Regions from separate parts of the Streptomyces sp. NPDC043853 genome, predicted to be linked through region 2. Evidence: riboswitches for the same ligand, from Rfam matches in the RefSeq annotation. Region 2 holds a riboswitch; each other region holds the start of a gene.
The links. Region 2 has a riboswitch for cobalamin ahead of AC067U_RS34390 (energy-coupling factor ABC transporter permease). Riboswitches for the same ligand answer to the same signal wherever they lie in the genome.
Positions count from the first base shown of each region.

Region 1: it holds a riboswitch for cobalamin, as region 2 does, so the genes downstream of both, AC067U_RS32645 (cobalamin biosynthesis protein) here and AC067U_RS34390 (energy-coupling factor ABC transporter permease) in region 2, are expected to answer to the same signal.
Region 3: it holds a riboswitch for cobalamin, as region 2 does, so the genes downstream of both, AC067U_RS31085 (ribonucleoside-diphosphate reductase subunit alpha) here and AC067U_RS34390 (energy-coupling factor ABC transporter permease) in region 2, are expected to answer to the same signal.

Region 1 is NZ_JBWKDJ010000017.1:106,177-113,241, forward strand. Features, by position in the region: gene AC067U_RS32640 (cobyric acid synthase) at 1-938, opposite strand, end outside; gene AC067U_RS32645 (cobalamin biosynthesis protein) at 935-1,903, opposite strand; cobalamin riboswitch at 1,939-2,108, opposite strand; gene AC067U_RS32650 (hypothetical protein) at 2,261-2,482, opposite strand; gene AC067U_RS32655 (inorganic phosphate transporter) at 2,505-3,767, opposite strand; gene AC067U_RS32660 (alpha/beta hydrolase) at 4,088-5,218, shown strand; gene AC067U_RS32665 (hypothetical protein) at 5,506-6,915, shown strand; gene AC067U_RS32670 (VOC family protein) at 6,989-7,065, opposite strand, start outside.
Region 2 is NZ_JBWKDJ010000019.1:140,073-147,137, forward strand. Features, by position in the region: gene AC067U_RS34360 (tRNA-dependent cyclodipeptide synthase) at 1-355, opposite strand, end outside; gene AC067U_RS34365 (EF-hand domain-containing protein) at 636-848, shown strand; gene AC067U_RS34370 (PadR family transcriptional regulator) at 911-1,459, opposite strand; gene AC067U_RS34375 (energy-coupling factor ABC transporter ATP-binding protein) at 1,522-2,349, opposite strand; gene cbiQ (cobalt ECF transporter T component CbiQ) at 2,346-3,104, opposite strand; gene AC067U_RS34385 (energy-coupling factor ABC transporter substrate-binding protein) at 3,109-3,459, opposite strand; gene AC067U_RS34390 (energy-coupling factor ABC transporter permease) at 3,495-4,181, opposite strand; cobalamin riboswitch at 4,211-4,403, opposite strand; gene AC067U_RS34395 (DJ-1/PfpI family protein) at 4,513-5,082, shown strand; gene AC067U_RS34400 (AMIN-like domain-containing (lipo)protein) at 5,151-5,684, opposite strand; partial or broken gene AC067U_RS34405 (DNA translocase FtsK) at 5,897-7,065, shown strand, end outside.
Region 3 is NZ_JBWKDJ010000015.1:147,240-154,304, reverse strand. Features, by position in the region: gene AC067U_RS31105 (carbon starvation CstA family protein) at 1-731, shown strand, start outside; gene AC067U_RS31100 (YbdD/YjiX family protein) at 728-937, shown strand; gene AC067U_RS31095 (Uma2 family endonuclease) at 998-1,582, opposite strand; gene AC067U_RS31090 (GNAT family N-acetyltransferase) at 1,661-2,176, shown strand; adenosylcobalamin-variant (AdoCbl-variant) riboswitch at 2,252-2,328, shown strand; gene AC067U_RS31085 (ribonucleoside-diphosphate reductase subunit alpha) at 2,496-4,904, shown strand; gene AC067U_RS31080 (ribonucleotide-diphosphate reductase subunit beta) at 4,904-5,917, shown strand; gene AC067U_RS31075 (hypothetical protein) at 5,872-6,093, opposite strand; gene AC067U_RS31070 (helix-turn-helix domain-containing protein) at 6,175-7,065, shown strand, end outside.

The DNA.
Region 1 (7,065 bases), on a different contig from region 2:
ACCACGCCCGGCTCCGCCGCGAGCGCGTCCACGTCCGTGAAGTTGGACATCAGCGGCACCGCGCACACCGCGACCCGCAGCACGTCCTCGCCCACCGGAGGGGCGACCACCGACTCGCGCACCGCGCCGCGCAGCGACACCCGCAGGCCGTCCTCCTCGTCGATGCCCAGGCCGTGCTGGAAGGGCAGCACCCCGTACGTGGCGCGCCCGGTCATCGACCGGAGCATCTCCAGGCCGGGCTCCAGCAGGGAGACGTCGCCGCGGAACTTGTTCACCAGGTAGCCGACGACCAGCGACTGGTCCCGCTCCGACAGCAGGGCCGTGGTGCCGAAGAAGGACGCGAAGACCCCGCCCCGGTCGATGTCCCCGACCACCACCACGGGGAAGTCCGCGGCCCGCGCGATCCCCATGTTCACGATGTCCGTCCGGCGCAGGTTGATCTCGGCCGGGCTGCCCGCCCCCTCGCAGATCACGGCGTCATACGTGCCCCGCAACTGCTCCAGGCAGTCCGTGACCACACCGAGCAACTGCTCCCGTCCGCCGTGCAGTGCCTTCCCGGGGGACACTGCGCCTGATGGCGGCTGCGCCGCGGGCCCGGACCCCCCGAAGAACCCACGGGCGCTCATCTCGCCCACCGGCTTGCCCAGCAGCACCACCTGGCTGCTGCGGTCGCTGCCGGGCTTGAGCAGCACCGGGTTCATCAGCGCGGTCGGTTCCACCCGGGCCGCCTGGGCCTGCATGGCCTGAGCCCGGCCGATCTCCGCGCCCTCCCGGGTCACGAAGGAGTTCAGCGACATGTTCTGCGCTTTGAAGGGCGCCACCTTCACGCCCTGCCGCGCCAGCCACCGGCAGATGCCGGCGGTGACCACGCTCTTGCCCGCGTCGGAGGTGGTGCCCGCGACGAGCAGCCCCCCGCCCCGCTTGCCCGTCCCGCTCACCCGCGCCCCTTCCGTACCGCTCGTACCGCCCGTGCCGCCAGCAGCCGGCCCGCCACGCAAGCGCCCAGCGCCAGCCAGGTCACCTGCCGGGAGAGCCGGACCGCCCGTTCGATGTCCGCGACCTCCACCGGCCGCCCCTCCGCGCCGTTGAGCACCGCCCGGTGCTCCACCCGCCCGCCGTAGGCGAGGGTGCCGCCCAGCCGCACCCCGAGCGCCCCCGCGAAGGCGGCCTCGACCGGGCCGGCGTTGGGGCTGGGGTGGGCCGCGGCATCGGTACGCCAGGCCCTGACCGCCCCCCGACGGTCAGGGCCGGCGAGTACGGCGGCCAGTGCGGTCAGCCGGGCCCCCGGCCAGCCCGCGAGGTCGTCCAGCCGGGCCGAGGCCCAGCCGTAGTTGAGGTGGCGGGGGGACTTGTGGCCCACCATCGCGTCGAGGGTGTTCACGGCGCGGAACGCGACCAGTCCCGGGACCCCGGCCGCGGCCCCCCACACCAGCGCGCCGACCACGGCGTCGGAGGTGTTCTCGGCGACCGACTCCACCACGGCGCGCGCGATCTGCTGCTCGTCCAGGGAGTGCGGGTCCCGCCCGCACAGGTGGGGGAGCCGCTCGCGGGCCACCTCGGTGTCACCGGCGGCCAGGGCACCGCCGATCGCCCGGGCCTCCCGGCCCAGCGAGGTGCCGCCGACGACGGCCCAGGTGGCGGCGGCGGTCAGGGCGATCCGGAGGGCTGCGGGGCGGGAGCGCACGGCGCGGGCGGCGACCGCGCCCAGCGCCGCTGCGCCGCCGGCGCACACCGCGGCGTGCACCACGCCCCGGGTGCGCCGGTCGCGCCAGAGGGCGCGCTCCACGGCGGCGGCGGCTCGTCCGAAGGCTGCGACGGGGTGCCCGCGGCGCGGATCACCGAGGATCCGGTCGCCGATCAGGCCCGCCGTCACGCCGTACGCGAAAACGCGATCGGCACGCATGGGGCAGGTATGTCCTCACTCAGGGTCCGCGCCCTGGTTCGACGTGTCCGGTGGCGAGAGTTCCTGGCTCCCGCGAGGCACGGGGCCCGGTACGAAGGACCGGCCGTGCTCCGCGGTGACAGTGGCGGGACCGCGCCGGATTCGCACCGGACTTCCTCTGCTGCCGCCGTGATGGCTCCGGCAGTCCACCACGCACCGCGATCGCCCGTCAACTTGCCGTTGACCTGCGGCGGAAGTGGGGTGCGGACGGGGCAGGGCATGCGAAAGCTCCCCCCGGGACAACCGGGAGGAGCCTTCGGACGCGGTGGGTGCCGCGGTGCGTGCCGCGGGGCGTGCCGCGACGGGTGCCGCCTCGGGTCAGACGACGATCAGGTAGATCCCGTAGGCCACGGCCGCGGCGCAGAGCGCGAAGGCGGCGTAGGCGCCGGTCCGGGCCAGGGCGGCGGTGCCGCCCTGCTCGGTGGCGGCCTCGTGCTTGGAGAGACCCACCAGGCCCAGGGTGAACAGGGCGACCAGGAGGACGGTGGCGGAGAGGCTGACTCCGAAGACGGAGCCCAGGGCTGCCCAGTCGATCTTCATGCTGCGAAACCTTCTCTGCTGGTCAGACCGCGGCGGCCGGAGCCGTCGGGGTCTCGCCGGACGCGTGGGCGTTCGGGGCGGGGATGGTGGCCTTCAGGTCCTCGTCGGTGACCGCGGCGGTGGTGCCCGCCGGCGGCACGGCGACGGCCGCGATCGCGGTGGTGACCACGCCCGGCTCCTCGCCGTCGACCTCGTTGACGTTGTGGTGGTCGACGACCTGACGGCGGGAGATCAGCCAGATGGCGAGGCAGGAGCCCACCAGGAAGACCGTGACGGCGGCGACGCCGATGTCACCGATGCGCATGACGTACTCGGCGCCCGCGCCGACGGCGGCGGCGGCCGGCAGGGTCAGGCCCCACGCGACGAACATGCGGGTCGCGGTGGACCAGCGGACCACGCCGCCCTTGCGGCCGAGGCCGGCACCCATGACCGCGCCGGAGCACGAGTGGGTGGTGGAGAGGGAGAAGCCCAGGGTGGAGGAGGCGAGGATGACGGACGCGGCCGAGGTCTGGGCGGCGAAGCCCTGCTGCGGCTGCAGGTCGGTCAGGCCCTTGCCCATGGTCCGGATGATCCGCCAGCCGCCCAGGTAGGTGCCGAGCGCGATGGCCATACCGGCGGAGACGATGACCCAGACCGGCGGGTTGGAGCCGGGCGCGAGCGCGCCGCCGGCGACCAGGGCCAGGGTGATGATGCCCATCGTCTTCTGCGCGTCGTTGGTGCCGTGCGCCAGGGAGACCAGGCCGGCGGAGGCGATCTGGCCGGCCTTGTAGCCCTTGGCCGAGGTCTTCTCGCCGACGTTGTTGCCGAGCTTGTACGTGAGGCGCGCGGCCAGCATCGCGGCGACGCCGGCGACGATCGGCGCGGCGACCGCGGGGATGAGGACCTTGGTCACGACCACGTCGCCGTTGACCGCGCCGATGCCGGCAGAAGCGACCGCGGCACCGATCAGGCCGCCCATCAGGGCGTGCGAGGAGCTGGAGGGCAGGCCGACCAGCCAGGTCAGCAGGTTCCAGAGGATGGCGCCGACGAGCGCCGCGAAGATCACCTCTGGCTGGATGCCCTCTTCGTTGACGAGACCCTTGGAGATCGTCTTGGCGACCTCCACGGACATGAACGCGCCGACGAGGTTGAGCACGGCGGACATGGCCACCGCCGTCTTGGGCTTGAGGGCGCCGGTCGAGATGGTGGTAGCCATCGCGTTGGCGGTGTCGTGGAAACCGTTCGTGAAGTCGAACACGAGAGCGGTGATGATCACGATCCCGAGGAGAAGCGTTATGTGCTCCATTTACCCAGGCTTCTGTTTGGCGTCAGTGGCTCGGCGAACGTAAGCAACCTAGGTGAACGAAAAGTGAACTGACTCGGGCCTTGCGGTGTACCCGCGCGGTTCGACTTAGGGACGCTCGTCCTGATACTGCCGCCAATGCACCGATTCGCGCACGTCATCGAGGGGTGAACGGAACCTTACGCATGCGACTTCAGGCATTCCGGACGCCCGCCCGGCCCCGCCGAAGAGACGTACATCACTCCAGGCCGGACGCTTCCGGAGGCACCTCCTCCGTGTGTCCTCCGCTGGCCGGGCCCCAGCCCGCCGCCGAAACTGGAACGGTGCGCACAGCGACAGCGACGGCAGCGGCCGTCACCACCACCCTCCTGGGCGCCGGAGCGGCCGCCGTCGTGGCCGGGCGGTACGCCGCCGACGCCGCGCTGCGGCCCGAACCGGGGCGCCCGCTCCCCGGCGGCCCCCGGCTCACCGTCCACTCCACCGCGCCCGGCCGGATCGCCCTGACCCGCACCCTGGCCACCCTCCGCCCGGGCACCCACGGACTGGACGCCCCCGGGGTGCACGCCGTGGTCGGCCGGGTGCTGCGGGACGTCCCGCACGACCCGGACACCGTGGTCCGGGAACTCGTCCGGATCACCCACGGCACCCTGGAACCCGGCACCCGGGTCCGGCTCACCCCCCAGGTCCACCTCGGCAACCCGCGCTCCGCGCTCGGGCTCGACCACGCCGACGTGGACGTCCCCGGCGAGCTGGGCGGACTGCCCGCCTGGTTCGTGCCCGGCGCCCGCGACACCTGGGTGATCACCGTCCACGGGCTCGGCAGCACCCGCGAGCACCCGATGGTGGTCATGCCCTTCCTCCACCGGTACCACCTGCCGGTGCTCGACCTGGCCTACCGCGGCGACCTCGGCGCCCCCGCCTGCCCCGACGGGATCAGCCACCTCGGTGCCTCGGAATGGCGCGACCTGGACGCCGCCATCCGCTACGCGCTCCGCTACGGAGCCCGCCGGGTGATCCTGCACGGCTGGTCCACCGGCGCCACCATGGCCCTCTACGCCGCCCAGCGCTCGGCCCTCGCCGACCGCATCGCCGGGCTGGTGCTGGACTCCCCGGTGCTCGACCGGCACACCACCCTGCGCAACCTGGCCCTCGCCCGCGGGGTGCCCGCCGCCCTGCTGCCGCTGGCCGTCCGGGCCGCCGAGGCCCGGACCGGGCTGCTGGCCGGCCACCGGAACCCGGTGGCCGACCCGGCCGCCCTGCGCGTGCCGGTGCTGGTCTTCTCCGGCCCGGACGACCGGATCGCCCCCTGGGAGCCGGCTCGCCGGCTCGCCGCGCTGCGCCCCGACCGCGTCACCCTCTATCCCGTCCGCGACGCCTCGCACGGGGGAATGTGGAACGCCAACCCGGCCCGCTACGAGGAGGTGCTCCGGCGCTTCCTGACCCCGCTCATGTGAGGCTGGGCTGAGGCCCGGCCCCGCTCGCGTGCGCGGGCCGGCCGGGGCCCCGTCGCCCGCGGGCGGACCCGCCCTCCCGCGTCCCCCCGGAGGCGGGCGGCTTGTCCTGGTCTGTCCCGCCGGTGCCACCCCGCCCGACCAGCGGTAACGGCTGGTTCCGTTTGGGCTTTCGGCCTGTCACGGGCGAGACTGATTCCGTGACGTCCCGAAAGCCTGATGAGCAGTTGGCTCGCGCTTCCAGACTCCGACTCGTCTCCCCGCGCTCCGTCGCCACCGCCCGCAAGGCGGTGACCAACCGGCGCACCCGGCCGGCCTCGCGCCCGCCGGAGGGCACACCTGCCGCGCCCGAACTCGCGCACCGCGCCCGGGCGTCGCTCTCCGACGCGGTCAGACTGGCCCGCTGGGCCGAGGGCAACCTCGGGACCGCCGACGGACCGCGCCCCACTCCGGCCGGGGCGCTGGCCGCCCCCGACGTCGAACGGGCCTCCGGGGACCTCCGCCTGACGCACGGCCAGGTCCGGGCCGGCTGGGACCGCGCCCGCCTCGCCGGGCTGGTCGAGATGCACGGCGGCAGCGCCCGCCCCGGCTGGCGGCTGCGGGCCTGGGACCGCGACGACGCGGCCGTGCTCCGCGGCTGGGTGGCCCTGTTCGACGCCTGGTCGCTGGTCCACCCCGCGCCCGCCGACATCGCCCCCGAGCTGGTCGCCGAGGTCGTCGAGGCCATGCCGCAGGTCCTCTCCCTGCTCCAGCTCTCGGCCGGCCCGGTCGGCGTACCCGCCCTGCTGGACCTGCTCGGGCAGCGTGTCGCCGAACTCCGCGAGGAGCGCTGCGAGGTCCCGTACGACGCGGAACCCGCGGCCGCGCCGCACCCCGAACCGGCCGCACCCGAAACGGGCACCCCGGACGCCCGCGCGCAGGACGCCCGCACCCCGGACGCCCGCACCCCGGACGCCCGCACCCCCGAGGGCCGTACCGCGCCGCTCGCCCGGCTGCTGCGCTGGGCCCTCGGCGGGCTCGCCGCCGTCGACGCCGTCACCCTCGGCCCCGCCGAGGCCGGACTCACCCCGCTCGGCAGCTGGGCCGTCTGGGTCAAGCTGGAACAGATCTGCGTGGCCGCGCAAAGCCCCGCCGGGAACATCGAGCAGTCCGCCGCCGCGATGCTGCACGGCTGCGCCCGGCTCACCCCCGGCCCCGCCCGCGCCGAGTACCGCGCCTGGCTGGCCGCCCGGCCCGTGGGACACGCCGTCAGCGAGCTGCTGCAGGCCGCCCGCGGGGAGGACGCGTTGCTGCGCGGCCTCGCCTTCGAGGCGCTCCGGGTGGTCGGCGCCCCCGCCGAGCCCGAGGTGCGCGCCGCCTCCCGCGAGCCGGCGCTGCGGCCCTACGCGCTCCTCTGGCTGGCCGAGCACGACGGGGCGGACCCGGAAGAGGCCCACGAGGTCCTCACCCCGGAGGAGCAGACCTGGCTCTGGGTGGACACCGCGGCCGCCATCGCCGATCACGGCGAGGCCGACCTGCTGGCCCGCCACCTCGACTCGGCGGTCCGCACCACCGTCCCGCGGCTCCTCGACGAGGTCCGGGCGGTCGGCCATCCCCGCACGGTGCAGGTCCTGGTCGCGCTGGCCGCCGCGCACCCCGACCCCTCGCTCGCCAAGGCCGTCCGGAGGGCCGCCTTCCAGGTCCACACCGGCGGGGTCTGAAACGTCGGCACCGCCTGGATCCGGGGCCGCCGTCCGGCGGCGCCCCGGACCCAGGCCGCCGGGCGGCCGGCGCTCAGACCGTCGGCGCGTACGTCCCGAAGCTCCAGATGTTGCCCTCCGCGTCCCGCGCCATGTAGTCCCGGGAGCCGT
Region 2 (7,065 bases):
GGAATTCGGACAGGGCCCGCACCCGGACCTCGGGTCTCTCTGATCCCGACTCCCCGACACCTTTGAGGATCCTCCGCCGGACCGCCTTGATCTCCTTCGCGGCGCGCTTGGCCGCATGCTCCGGCGTGTACCCGAAGGCGGCGAACATGCGGTCCACGTGGAGGTCCGCGTAGACGAAGTCCACCTGCGCGAAGCGGGTCACGGCCCACCTGGCGAGGCCGGCTATGCGCTCGGCGCTGAAGTAGCCGTTGCCGGGACTCACGCCGATGAGCACATGGTCGCCGTCTTCCCAGATATGGCGGCAGGTGCGCGTGAAGGGCAGAACTTCGAATGATGCGTCAACTGTGATCGTCACTTTTTGATCGCCCTTGTTTGCCGCTTGTCCCTGGGAGCCCCGCGCTCCTGGTGTGGCGGCAATGGCGGTACGTTATTCCGCGGCCCCGGAGCGTGACAAGAGGAATGGGGACCTGTTCGCTGGAATTATTCGTTCCGCCGCTGGCCGGGCCCCTGTGTTCCGCGTTACGGAAGGGTAATTGAATGAATTCCGACCGTCCGACCGGGACCCCGACTGCGCCGGGGCCGGGGGTGCCGCTACCCTGAGCCGGTCAACCAGCACCAAGAAGGGGTGGATCCCAGTGGCGGACATCGAGAGCGCCAAGGCGACGTTCGGACGCTTCGACAAGGACGGCGACGGGTTCGTCACCGCCGACGAGTACCGCGAGGCCATGGCGGCCATGGGCGACTTCGCCGTGACCGGCCCGGTGGCCGAGGCCGTCATCAAGTCCAAGGACCTCGACGGCGACAAGCTGCTGTCCTTCGACGAGTTCTGGGCCTCCCTGAACAAGTAAGCGGCTCCACGCCCCTTCCGCCGGCCCCGGTTTCGCCCCCCAGTGGGCGCACCGGGGCCGGTTCAGTCCCGGCCGCCCTCCATGGCCTCGACCTCGGCGAGCGCCTCCTCCAGCCAGCGCAGCCAGAAGCCCTCCAAGGCGGTCCCGCCGTGCAGCACGAGCCGGCGCAGCCGGTCCTCGGGGGCGTCCCGGCCGGGCGGGAAGTCGCGCTCCTCGATGGCCTCGTACACGGCCAGCTGCTGCCGGTGCAGCTCCAGATGGCGCCGCAGCTCCGCGAGCAGGCCCTGGGTGCCCACCATGGCGGCCGCCCGGATCCGCAGCAGCAGCGGATCCCGGATCGCCTTGGGGTCCTGGCTCTCCCCGACCCACCGGAGGAGCTCCGCCCGCCCGGCGGGCAGCACCTCGAACTCCTTCTTCTGCCCCCGGGAGGGCTGTGCGGTCGGCAGTGCCCGGATCAGCCCGCCCTCCTCCAGCTTCCCGAGCTCCCGGTAGATCTGCTGGTGCGTCGCCGACCAGAAGTACCCGATGGACCGGTCGAACCGCCGGGTCAGCTCCAGCCCTGACGAGGGCTTCTCCAGCAGGGCGGTCAGGATGGCGTGCGGCAGCGACATGCGGCCATCGTAGGGACTGGTCCTCGGGGTGGAGCAGGGCCGCCGGTCAGGATGCCCGCCGGTCAGGCCGGCGCGGAGAGCTCCTCCGGGGTGCGCGGCCCGGGAGAGCCGTGGGGGAGGAGGCCGTGGGCGCGCAGGAACGAGGTCACCGCCGGGGACCACGCCTGCCGCAGCCCCGCCGCGGCCAGCAGCTCGGGATCCGCCAGCAGCTCACCCGCCGGCCCGGTCCGGATCCCGCCGCGGGTCAGCACCGCCGCGTCATCGGCCCAGCGCACCGCCAGGTCCACGTCATGCGTGGCCATCACCACCGTCGTGGACTCCAGCCCCGCCAGCACCTCCAGCAACCGCTCCTGCCCGTCCGGGTCCAGCCCGGCCGTCGGCTCGTCCAGGATCAGCACCCGGGGCCGCATCGCCACCGCCCCGGCGATCGCCGCCCGCTTCCGCTGCCCGTAGGACAGCAGGTGCGTGGGCCGGTCGCGCAGCGCCGTGATGTCCAGGGCCTCCAGCGCGGCGTCCACCCGGGCGCGCACCTCCGGGTCGGGCAGCCCCAGGTTCAGCGGCCCGAAGGACACGTCCTGCTCCACCGAGGCGGCGAACAGCTGGTCGTCCGGGTCCTGCACCACCAGCTGGACCGAGGACCGCAGCCGGGTCAGGCCCGCCCGGTCGTGGGAGACCGGCGAGCCGTCCAGCAGCAGCCGGCCGGCGGCGGGCCGCAGCCCCCCGCTCAGCAGCCGCATCAGGGTGGTCTTGCCGCTGCCGTTGCGGCCCAGCAGGGCCAGCGAACGGCCCTCGGCGATGCCGAAGTCCACCCCCGACAGCACGGCCGGCCCGTCCTCGTACGCGTACTCCGCGCCCGCCAGTTCCACCACTGCTCCGCCGTACGGCTTCACGCCCACACTCCCAGCAGTCCTCTCAGCACGAACGTCGCGGCGATCACCGCGCACAACAGCCCCCCGGACGCGGCCAGGAACCGCCACGACACCGACGCCCGGGGCACCAGCACCCGCAGGGTGCCGTCGTAGCCCCGGCCCGCCAGCCCCGCCTGGAGCCGCCCCGCCCGGTCGAAGGCCCGGACGAAGGCGGTGGAGGCCAGCCCGGCCACCGAACGCCACGCCGCCGCCCGGCTGTTGTTCCCCAGCCGGGCCGCCTGTGCCGTACGCACCTGCGCCAGTGAGTCCAGCAGCAGGAATCCGATCCGGTACATCACCAGGGCCACGTCGACCACCGGCGCCGGCACCCCGGCCCGCACCAGCCGGGGCAGCACGTCCGAGACCGGGGTGGTGAACGCGAACAGCAACACCCCGAGCGAGGCCGCCGACGTACGGAGCAGCAGGTCGGCCGCGTGCCGCGGCCCGTCCGGGGCCAGCGCGACCCAGCCGTCCGGGCCGCCCACGGCGAACAGCAGCGGCACCGCCCCGGTGAAGCAGAAACCGAGCGGGATCCGGAAAGCCCGCCACAGCCGCCGCCCGGGCACCCCGGCCGGGCCGAGCAGCACGGTCAGCGTGGCCGCGGCCACCAGCGGTCCGCCCGGCCAGGGCGGCAGGCTCACCGCCGTCACCGTCAGGCCGAGGCCCAGCAGGGCCTTCTCCAGCGGGTGGCGGCCGCGCCAGCGGCTGCTGTGCGCGGCCGCGTCGATGGGCAGCACGGACTCAGGACCCCGCGGAGGGACCGGCCGGGTCCCCGGCCACGGCCGCGCCGGACGCCGCCGCGCCCTGCCGGCGCCCGCGCCGCAGCCCGAAGTAATACGCGAGCACCCCCGCGCCGATCGCCGCCTGCAGGGCGAACAGCGCGGACTCCACCTCCGCGGACGGGGGTTCGTACAGCGGGGAGAACCACGGCTCGTAGTCCGGCTTCAGCTCGGTGATCGCCGCCTCGGCCTGCGCGTCCGCGCCGGTGAACGGCTCCTCCTTGCCCTCCCCGAGCCCCAGCACGAGCGGCAGTACGGCCAGTGCCGCCACCAGGAGCAGCAGCAGGAGGTTGACCCTGGTGTTCTTCGACATGCCCTTCGACATGCCCTTCGGCGTGCTGTTCGCCATCAGACCGCGGCCTCCTGCTTCTTGGTGAGCTCGGCGATGCCCAGCCGGACCAGGTCCGACCTGCTGGACTGCATCAGCAGCCGCATCACCAGCACGGTGAGCAGCCCCTCGCTGACGGCGAGGGGGATCTGGGTGACGGCGAAGATCCCGCCGAACTTGGCGAGTGAGCCGAGGAAGCCGCTGCCCGGGTCGGGGAAGGCCAGCGCCAGCTGGACCGAGGTCACGCAGTAGGTCACCAGGTCGGCGAAGAAGGCGCCGAAGAAGACCGAGACCATCAGCGGCGCCCCGGATTTCCCCAGCAGCCGGTAGGCGGCGTAGCCCGCCCAGGGGCCGGCGATCGCCATCGAGAAGACGTTGGCGCCGAGGGTGGTCAGTCCGCCGTGGGCCAGCAGCAGGGCCTGGAACAGCAGGGTGATCGTGCCGAGCACGGCCATGATCGGGGGCCGGAACAGGATCGCCCCCAGCCCCGTCCCGGTCGGGTGCGAACAACTGCCCGTCACCGAGGGGATCTTCAGGGCCGACAGGACGAACGTGAACGCACCGGACGCGCCGAGGAGCAGCGTGCTCTCCGGGTTCTCCTTGACCTCACGGGTCAGCGCGCGCACGCCGTGGACGACGAACGGAGCGGACGCGACGCCCCAGGCGACCGCGTGCAACGGGGGTAGGAACCCCTCGGCAATATGCATGGGTTGGGAGACCTCTCCAGCACCTCGTGGATGGACAACGCGCCCTGGCCGGTCTCCTGGCTCACGGGTGCTGATGCCCTGGCTCCGCCTTCCCGGGCCGTGCGGTCTCCCGCGTCGGCCCAGTGGCCTCCGTGAGGATGGAGCCGGACTTCCCGATCACAGTGGCGAGGGCCGCACCGGTTTTCCACCGGTTTCCCGTACACCAAGGCCAGATGACCCTAGTCGTCCGGCCTCGGGTGCCACAACCCGCCCCCTCCCGGCCGGTTTGGGCGGCCGACGCGCGGGCAGGGTCGCCGGGGTCCACATGTGCCCCACATCACAGGAGCAGCCCATGGCAGTGAAGGTCCTCATCGTCACCGGTGACGCGGCGGAGTCGCTGGAAGTCCTCTATCCGTACCAGCGGCTCCTCGAAGAGGGGTACGAGGTCCACATCGCGGCCCCGGCGGTGAAGAAACTCCGCTTCGTGGTGCACGACTTCGAGGACGGCTTCGACACCTACACCGAGAAGCCGGGCTACACCTGGCCGGCCGACGTGGCGTTCGCGGACGTCGACCCGGGGCAGTACGCCGCGCTGGTGATCCCCGGCGGGCGGGCGCCCGAGTACCTGCGCAACGACCCCGAGGTGAAGCGGATCATCGCCGCCTTCACCGGGGCCGACAAGCCGGTCGCGCAGATCTGCCACGGCCCGCTGATGACCGCGGCCGCCGGGAGCCTGGACGGGCGCAAGGTCACCGCGTACCCGGCGCTGGAGCTCGACATGCGGGGCGCCGGCGGGACCTTCGAGAACTCGGAGGCGGTGGTGGACGGCACCCTGGTGTCGGCCCGGGTCTGGCCCGACCACCCGGCCTGGATGCGCGCGTTCCTGACGGTCCTGCGTTCCAAGGCGCCGGTCGGCGGCTGACGGGCGACCGGCCGGGCCCCGGGGCGTGCGACGACCCCGGGGCCCGGCGGGTACTGCTCAGGTGCCGCTCAGCAGACGTTGGCGTGCTTGACGTCCAGCACGAACCGCTCCGGGCTGTGCAGCTTGAACGTCTTGTAGACGGGATAGGTGTGGAAGGCGGCGCCGAAGGTCACGTACCCCTCGTAGTCGCCGGTCATGGCGATTCCCTTGAGCTTCGGCAGCCAGATCCGCTGCAGCTTGGGACCTTGGTAGACGGACTTCCCGGCATCGTTGTGGGCGGCGGCCGGGTTGAGCCGGATCTCCAGGAAGTACCTGCCCGCGAGCGGGACCGGCTTGCCGGACCCGTCGTAGTACAGCCTGGCGGTCCGGCGGACGGTGACGTCGGGGACGTAGCCCTTCACGTCGATGACGAGCCGGTCGTACGTGCAGTGGCCGCCCCAGCGGGCGTTGACCACGAGCGGGGTCGTGCTCCAGGTGGTGGCCGGCTCCGCGGCCGGGAGCTGCGCCGAGGCAGGCGCGGCGAACCCGATTCCGGCGGTGAGGAGGGCACCCGTGGCCAGGGCCACGAGCTGCCGGCGGCGTATGCGGTGGATGTGCTTCATGGCGTCCCCCGGTTTCTCCGGATGTAAGGGGACAAGGCTGACAACGATGGAGACATCCACCGTCCGCGTTCGGTTCCCGCGACGCGACCGCAATGCGCCGAGTTCCGTGTCCACACGGTGATGCCACCGGAATCGCGGCGCAGGCCCGGACGTACGATCACCGCGGCGTCTTCGGTGCGGAGGTCGCCACTCGCTGTGCCGTGGAGGGGATAGTGCAGGGGACACGGATCGCGGACCGCTACCGGGTGACCGGGTTGCTCGGCGCCGGGGGCATGGGCCGTGTCTGGCGGGCGTACGACGAGAAGCTGGGCCGCGAAGTCGCCGTGAAGACCCTGGCCGTGGGGGAACACGTGGAGTACGAGCGGGCCGAGGCCCGCTTTGAGCGGGAGGCCAGGCTCGTCGCAGGGCTGCACAGCCCGCACGTCGTCACCCTGCACGACGTCGGTTCGACTCGCGTCCAGGAGCAGACGCTCCTGTTCCTCGTGATGGAGCTGCTCACCGGACGGACCCTGGACGAGGTGATGCGTCAGGGCGCGCCCCGCTTGGAGGCGGTGGCCAACTGGGGCGTGCAGGTGTGTGAGGGTCTGGCGACTGCTCATGGGGCCGGTGTGCTTCACCGGGACATCAAGCCGGCGAACGTGATGGTCACGAACCGGGGGGTGGCCAAGATCCTCGACTTCGGCATCGGCATGCTGCTCGATGCTTCGGCGTCCCAGCCGGCGCTGACCACCACGGGAGTGGTGATCGGTACGCCCGCGTTCATGTCTCCCGAGCAGGCGCAGGCCCTCGTGGTGGACCACCGCAGCGATCTGTACTCCTTGGGGTGCGTGCTCTACGCGCTGCTCACCGGTCGGCCGCCGTTCTCCGCCGCAGGCGGGGTCGCGCTGCTCGTCAAGCACGTGACGGAGGAACCCGTGGCCCCCAGCCGTCTCCGCTACGGCCTTCCCAAGGCATGGGACGAGCTCGTCCTCGCCCTCCTCGCCAAGGACCCGGCGCTCCGCCCGGGGGAGGCGCTGGACGTACGTGATCGCCTGCGTGCGATCGCAGGCGGGGACACCGATCCGGCCGGAAGCAGGTTGTGGCAGTTCACCCGCCGGATCCTGCGGCGCGCGGACCGGGCGGGCGACGTCCGGGCGGCAGAGTTCCCGGCGGCCGACCTGCCGGTGGCCGCTGCCCCCGTCTCGCCTGCGCCGCGAGGACCGCTGCCTGCCGTTCCGGCGCCGCCTGTTCTCCCACCGGTGCCGTTGGAACCTCCCACCCAACCGCTACCTGCACCGGCTCCGACCCGCGTTCTCGAAAGCCCTCCGAGTCCGGCACCCCCCGCACACCGGGCCGAGCAGCTCCAGCTGCGCCGGTACGTCACGTACGCGCTGCCCTCGCT
Region 3 (7,065 bases), on a different contig from region 2:
TCTTCATCCTGACCACACTGGACGCGGGCACCCGCGTAGGCCGGTTCATGCTCCAGGACACCCTCGGCAACGTCCACAAGTCCTTCAAGGACGTCAGCTGGAAGCCGGGCGTGTGGTTCGCGAGCGCGATCGTTGTCGGCGGCTGGGGCTACTTCCTGTGGGTGGGCATCAAGGACCCGCTGGGCGGCATCAATCAGCTGTTCCCGCTCTTCGGCATCGCCAACCAGCTGCTCGCCGCGGTCGCGCTGGCCGTCTGCACCACCCTGCTGGTCAAGTCCGGACGGCTCAAGTGGGCCTGGGTGACCGGCGTTCCGCTGGTGTGGGACGCGACCGTGACGCTGACCGCGAGCTACCAGAAGATCTTCTCGGACGATGTGAAGGTCGGCTTCTTCGCGCAGCGCGACAAGTACCAGGCGGGGATCGACGCGGACAAGGTGCTGCCGCCCGCGAAGTCGATGGACGACATGCACACGGTGGTCACCAACGCCACGGTCGACGGCGTCCTGTGCGCCCTCTTCGCGATCCTGATCATCATCGTCCTCGCGGACGCGGCCCGGACCTGCGTCAAGGCCGTCCGCCGGCCCGAAACGGCCGTCCTCTCCGAGGTCCCGTGGACCGAGTCGAAGATCGTCGCTCCGGCCGGGCTGCTCCCGACGGCCGAGGAGAAGGCCGAACTGGCGGCGGCCGGCCTGGACTCGGGCGGCGGCAAGGTCTCGGAGCCGGTGGCATGACCGCCCTGCGGGACCGGCTGGCGGACCGTATGGCCAAGGTCCGGTACTACGTACGGGAGTTCTCCGGTGAGGCGGCGTACGACCGCTACGTCGCCCACGCCCGCGGCCACGACCCGGACGCCGAGGTCATGACCCGCAGGGACTTCGAGCGGGCCCGGGTGGACGCCCGGGAGGCGGACCCGCGGGAAGGGTTCCGCTGCTGCTGAGCAATCCGCTCGCGCGAGGGGCCCCGCCGATCCGGCGGAGCCCCTCGCGCGTGTTGTGCGTCAGCGCACCCAGTCCTTGAGGATTTCGGTCTGCAGGGTGATGCCGACAGGGTCCGGCAGCGCGATGTCCGTGCCGTAGGGCACGATGTGGACACTCTCGTACCGGCGGCCGTTGGGCTGGCTGTAGACCGAGAGTTCGCACTTCGCCCGGTCGATCAGCAGGTAAACGGGAATGCCCGTCTCTGCGTACGCCCGGGGCTTCTCGACGTGGTCCCGCCGCTGCGTGTCGGAATCCCACGACGTCACTTCGACGGCCATGAGGATGGGGTCGGGCTCGACCCAGTCACCCTGCCCGACGAAGGCATCCGGATGCGCCAGCACCGCGTCGGGAATGGCCCGCCCGGTCCGGTAGTCCTGCGCCTTGATCCCCTGCCCCGGGTGCAGGAACAAGTCGGGCCGTGACTGCATGCAGATCTTGAGCAGCCACTGGATGATCCGCCCGTGATCGCCGTCCGGCATTGCCTTGCTCCTGATGACCCCGTCGATGAATTCCAGCCGCGTCCCCTCCCTCTCGCGGGCGGCTATGCGCGCTACGGCTTCGAAGTCGTCAGTCAGCATGTGGGGCCGGTCTGTCGTCACGGTCATGCCTCGCTCGCCCTTCTCGACGGTGCTGTCTTCGACGATAGCGGCGGGCACCGACAGCCGTCCTGCACACTCGACCGCATGGACATCGTGATCAGGGAGGCAAGGCCCGAGGAGTACGAGGCCCTCGGGGAGATCACCGCGCAGGCGTACGTGGGGGACGGGCTGCTCGACGCCAACCCCGACGGGTACTACCTCGGGGTGTTGCGGGACGTGGCGGCGCGGGCGGAGGACTCCGCCGTGCTGGTCGCCGTACGGGAGGACGGGACGCTGCTCGGCGGGGTCGCGTTCGCTCCGCCCGGGAGCCGCTACTGCGACATCGCCGGGCCGGACGAGGCCGAGTTCCGGATGCTGGCCGTGGCCGGGGAGGCCCGCGGACAAGGCGTCGGCGAGGCTCTCGTCCGTGCCTGTATCGACCGCGCCCGGGCCATCGACGGGGTGCGGGCCCTGGTGCTGTCCACACAGCCGGCCATGCGCGCCGCGCACCGGATCTACGCCCGCATGGGCTTCGTACGGACGCCCGAGCGGGACTGGTCACCGGTCCCGAGTGTGCCGCTGCTCACCTACTCGCTGGAGCTGTACGGAACCGATCAGTAGCCGGAGCGCCGACCAGGGGACACAACATGTGGGGGTGGCATCACAGGGCCGCCCCCACATGTATGCTCATCCTCGCTGTCGACGCAGGGGAATCCGGTGAGAATCCGGAACTGTCCCGCAACGGTATGAAAAGTCCGAGTACCTGCCGACGGTGCGCCCGGGTACGACCGTCCCGGGTGCCGATACGTCCGGGCCTCGCGGTTGGGCCGGTGGACGCCGTACGGTGCTGCGCTCGCTTCCCGCCCCGCCGCTCCCGTACGCGCGCTGCCTCGCGCCCGCCCGCAGGGATTCCGGAGCCGAGCGAGGGAGAGCTCCCCCCGTGACCATCGCGCCTGCCGCACCGCGCGCCGAGTCCGCCGACCCGTCCTCCGGGGACACCAAGGGCACCGAGGGACCGGGGGCCGCACTGCTGCGGACTCTCACCGAGCTGACCGCAGACCTTCCCGACACCGACCCCGGCCGGGTCGCCGCCGCCGCGCTGCGCGGCCGCAGCGCCGACGCGGACGAGGCCGAGCTGCGCGGGCTGGCCACCGAGGCCGCCGCGGGGCTGATCTCCGAGGACCCGGCGTACTCAAAGCTGGCGGCCCGGCTGCTGACCCTCACCATCGCCGAGGAGGCCGCCGGCCAGGGCGTGACCTCCTTCACCGAGTCGGTCGCCGTCGGCCACCGCGAGGGCCTCATCGCCGACCGGACCGCGGAGTTCGTCGCCGCCCACGCCGCCCGCCTCGACGCGATGGTCGGGCACGCCCTCGCCGACGGCGCCGACGACCGCTTCGGCTTCTTCGGCCTGCGCACCCTGCACAGCCGCTACCTGCTGCGCCACCCGATCACCCGCCAGGTCATCGAGACCCCGCAGCACTTCATGCTCCGCGTGGCCTGCGGCCTCGCCGAGGACGAGAGCGTCCGCGCGGTGGAGGAGGTCGCCTCCCTGTACGGGCTGATGAACCGGCTGGACTACCTGCCCTCCTCCCCCACCCTCTTCAACTCCGGCACCCGGCACCCGCAGATGTCCTCCTGCTACCTGCTGGACTCCCCGCTGGACGAGCTGGACTCCATCTACGACCGCTACCACCAGGTGGCCCGGCTGTCGAAGCACGCCGGCGGCATCGGCCTGTCGTACTCCCGGATCCGCGCCCGCGGTTCGCTGATCCGCGGCACCAACGGCCACTCCAACGGCATCGTGCCGTTCCTGAAGACCCTGGACGCCTCGGTCGCCGCGGTGAACCAGGGCGGCCGCCGCAAGGGCGCCGCCGCCGTCTACCTGGAGACCTGGCACGCCGACATCGAGGAGTTCCTGGAGCTCCGCGACAACACCGGCGAGGACGCCCGCCGCACCCACAACCTGAACCTGGCGCACTGGATCCCGGACGAGTTCATGCGCCGGGTCAACGCGGACGCCGACTGGTCGCTGTTCTCCCCCGCCGACGTGCCCGAGCTGGTCGACCTCCACGGCGCCGACTTCGACGCCGCCTACGTCAAGGCCGAGCAGGCGGGCCTGGCCAGGAAGACGATGCCCGCCCGCGAGCTGTACGGCCGCATGATGCGCACCCTCGCGCAGACCGGCCAGGGCTGGATGACCTTCAAGGACACCTCCAACCGGACCGCCAACCAGACCGCGCTGCCCGGCACCGTCGTCCACTCCTCGAACCTGTGCACCGAGATCATCGAGGTCACCAACGACGGCGAGACCGCCGTCTGCAACCTCGGCTCGGTCAACCTCGGCGCGTTCGTCGCCGACGGGGAGATGGACTGGGAGCGCCTGGACGAGACCGTCCGCACGGCCGTCACCTTCCTCGACCGCGTCGTGGACATCAACTTCTACCCGACCGAGCAGGCCGGCCGTTCCAACGCCCGGTGGCGTCCGGTGGGCTTGGGCGCGATGGGCCTCCAGGACGTCTTCTTCAAGCTGCGCCTGCCCTTCGACTCCGCGGAGGCCAAGGCGCTCTCCACGAAGATCGCCGAGCGGATCATGCTGGCCGCGTACGAGGCCTCCACCGACCTCGCCGAGCGCAACGGCCCGCTGCCCGCCTGGGCGGAGACCCGTACCGCCCGTGGCGTCCTGCACCCCGACCACTACGACGTCACGCTCGCCTGGCCGGAGCGCTGGGCCGCCCTGCGCGCCCGCATGGCCACCACCGGTCTGCGCAACTCCCTCCTCCTGGCGATCGCCCCGACCGCGACGATCGCCTCGATCGCCGGCGTCTACGAGTGCATCGAGCCGCAGGTCTCCAACCTGTTCAAGCGCGAGACGCTGTCGGGCGAGTTCCTCCAGGTCAACGCGTACCTGGTGGAGGACCTGAAGAAGCTCGGCGTGTGGGACGCGCAGACCCGCGAGGCGCTCCGCGACTCCTCCGGCTCCGTGCAGGGCTTCGGCTGGATCCCGGCCGAGGTGCGCGAGCTGTACCGGACGGCGTGGGAGATCCCGCAGCGCGGCCTGATCGACATGGCGGCGGCCCGTACCCCGTACCTGGACCAGAGCCAGTCGCTGAACCTGTTCCTGGAGACGCCGACCATCGGGAAGCTCAGCTCGATGTACGCGTACGCCTGGAAGCAGGGCCTGAAGACCACGTACTACCTGCGCTCGCGCCCGGCGACGAAGATCGCCCGCGCGGCCTCCGGCACGGCCGTCCCCGCTGCCGCCACCCCCGCCCAGCTGCCGCAGGCCCTCGACGCCGAGGCGCTGGCCTGCTCCCTTGAGAACCCCGAGTCCTGCGAGGCCTGCCAGTAATGAGCTCCAACGCCAAGAACCTGCTCGACCCCGGCTTCGAGCTCACGCTCCGCCCGATGCGCTACCCGGACTTCTACGAGCGCTACCGGGACGCGATCAAGAACACCTGGACGGTGGAGGAGGTCGACCTCCACTCGGACGTCGCGGACCTCGCGAAGCTGACGCCCTCCGAACAGCACATGATCGGCCGCCTGGTCGCGTTCTTCGCGACCGGTGACTCGATCGTCGCGAACAACCTGGTGCTGACGCTCTACAAGCACATCAACTCCCCGGAGGCGCGCCTGTACCTGTCGCGCCAGCTGTTCGAGGAGGCCGTGCACGTCCAGTTCTACCTGACGCTGCTCGACACCTACCTGCCCGACCCGGAGGACCGCGCCGCGGCCTTCGACGCGGTCGAGAACATCCCGTCCATCCGCGAGAAGGCCCAGTTCTGCTTCAAGTGGATGGACTCGGTCGAGACGATCGACCGCCTGGAGACGGCCGCCGACCGCCGCCGCTTCCTGCTGAACCTGATCTGCTTCGCGGCGTGCATCGAGGGCCTGTTCTTCTACGGCGCGTTCGCCTACGTGTACTGGTTCCGCTCGCGCGGTCTGCTGCACGGCCTGGCGACCGGCACCAACTGGGTGTTCCGCGACGAGACCATGCACATGAACTTCGCGTTCGAGGTCGTGGACACCGTCCGCAAGGAGGAGCCGGAGCTCTTCGACGACGCCCTCCGGCAGCAGGTCACCGACATGCTCAAGGAGGCCGTGGAGGCCGAGCTGCAGTTCGGCCGGGACCTGTGCGGCGACGGGCTGCCGGGCATGAACACCGAGTCCATGCGCGAGTACCTCCAGTGCGTCGCCGACCAGCGCCTGGTCCGCCTCGGCTTCGCCCCGGTGTACGGCTCGGAGAACCCGTTCTCCTTCATGGAGCTCCAGGGTGTCCAGGAACTGACCAACTTCTTCGAGCGGCGGCCGTCGGCCTATCAGGTCGCGGTCGAGGGAACGGTCGACCTCGACGAGGACTTCTGAGCCTTCCGGGACTCCCGGGTCTTCTTCTCCACGGATCGGCCGGCGGACCGCGCCTCGCGCAGCTGCCGGTCGATCCGGCGTTCCCGGGCCGCCCCGTACAGGGCGGGGCCCAGCACGAGGGCGGCGAGGGCGAGGACGGTGAGGTAGTTCAGGAGCGCAGTCACGAGCGTGTTCATGACTCCACTCTCGCCAGGATGATCACCACCGGACAGTGGCAGGACTGTCAGGATGAATCGAATTACTGCCACACTGGGCGCATGCTGAAGAACGTGGCCGTGGTGCTGATGAACGGCGTCGCCCCCTTCGAGTTCGGGATCTTCTGCGAGGTCTTCGGGATCGACCGGAGCGGTGACGGGCTGCCGGTGTACGACTTCGCGGTGTGCGCCGGCGAAGAGGCCCCGCTGACCCTCGCGGACACCGGGCTCACGGTCCGGCCCGAACACGGCCTGGAGCGGCTGGACGGGGCCGACCTGATCTGCCTGCCGGCCGACCGGCGGGCGCCGGTGCGGGAGTACCCCGAGCCGCTGCTGGAGGCGCTGCGCGCGGCCGTGGACCGGGGCGCACGGGTGCTGAGCGTGTGCAGCGGCGCCTTCGTGCTGGGCGCGGCCGGGCTGCTGGACGGACGCCGCTGCACCACCCACTGGATGCACTCGGCCACCCTGATGCGCCGATACCCGCGCGCCCTGGTCGACCCGGAGGTGCTGTACGTGGACGAGGGCCAGGTCGTCACGGCGGCCGGCACCGCCTCCGGGATCGACGCCTGCCTGCACGTGGTCCGGCAGGAGCACGGCGCCGAGGTCGCGAACACCATCGCCCGCCGGATGGTGGTCCCGCCGCACCGGGACGGCGGCCAGGCCCAGTACATCCGGCGCCCGCTGCCCCGCACCTCCTGCGACACCGTCGGCGAGGTGCTGGAGTGGATGTCCCGGCACCTGGCGGAGGAGATCACGGTGGAGCAGCTGGCGGAGCGGGCGCACATGTCCCCGCGAACCTTCGCCCGCCGCTTCCTCGCCGAGACCGGCACCACCCCCTACCAGTGGCTGCTCCGCCAACGCGTCCTGCTGGCGCAGGAGTTGCTGGAGTCTTCGGACGAGACGGTGGACACGATCGCCGGCCGCTGCGGCTTCGGCAACGCGGCCGCGCTGCGG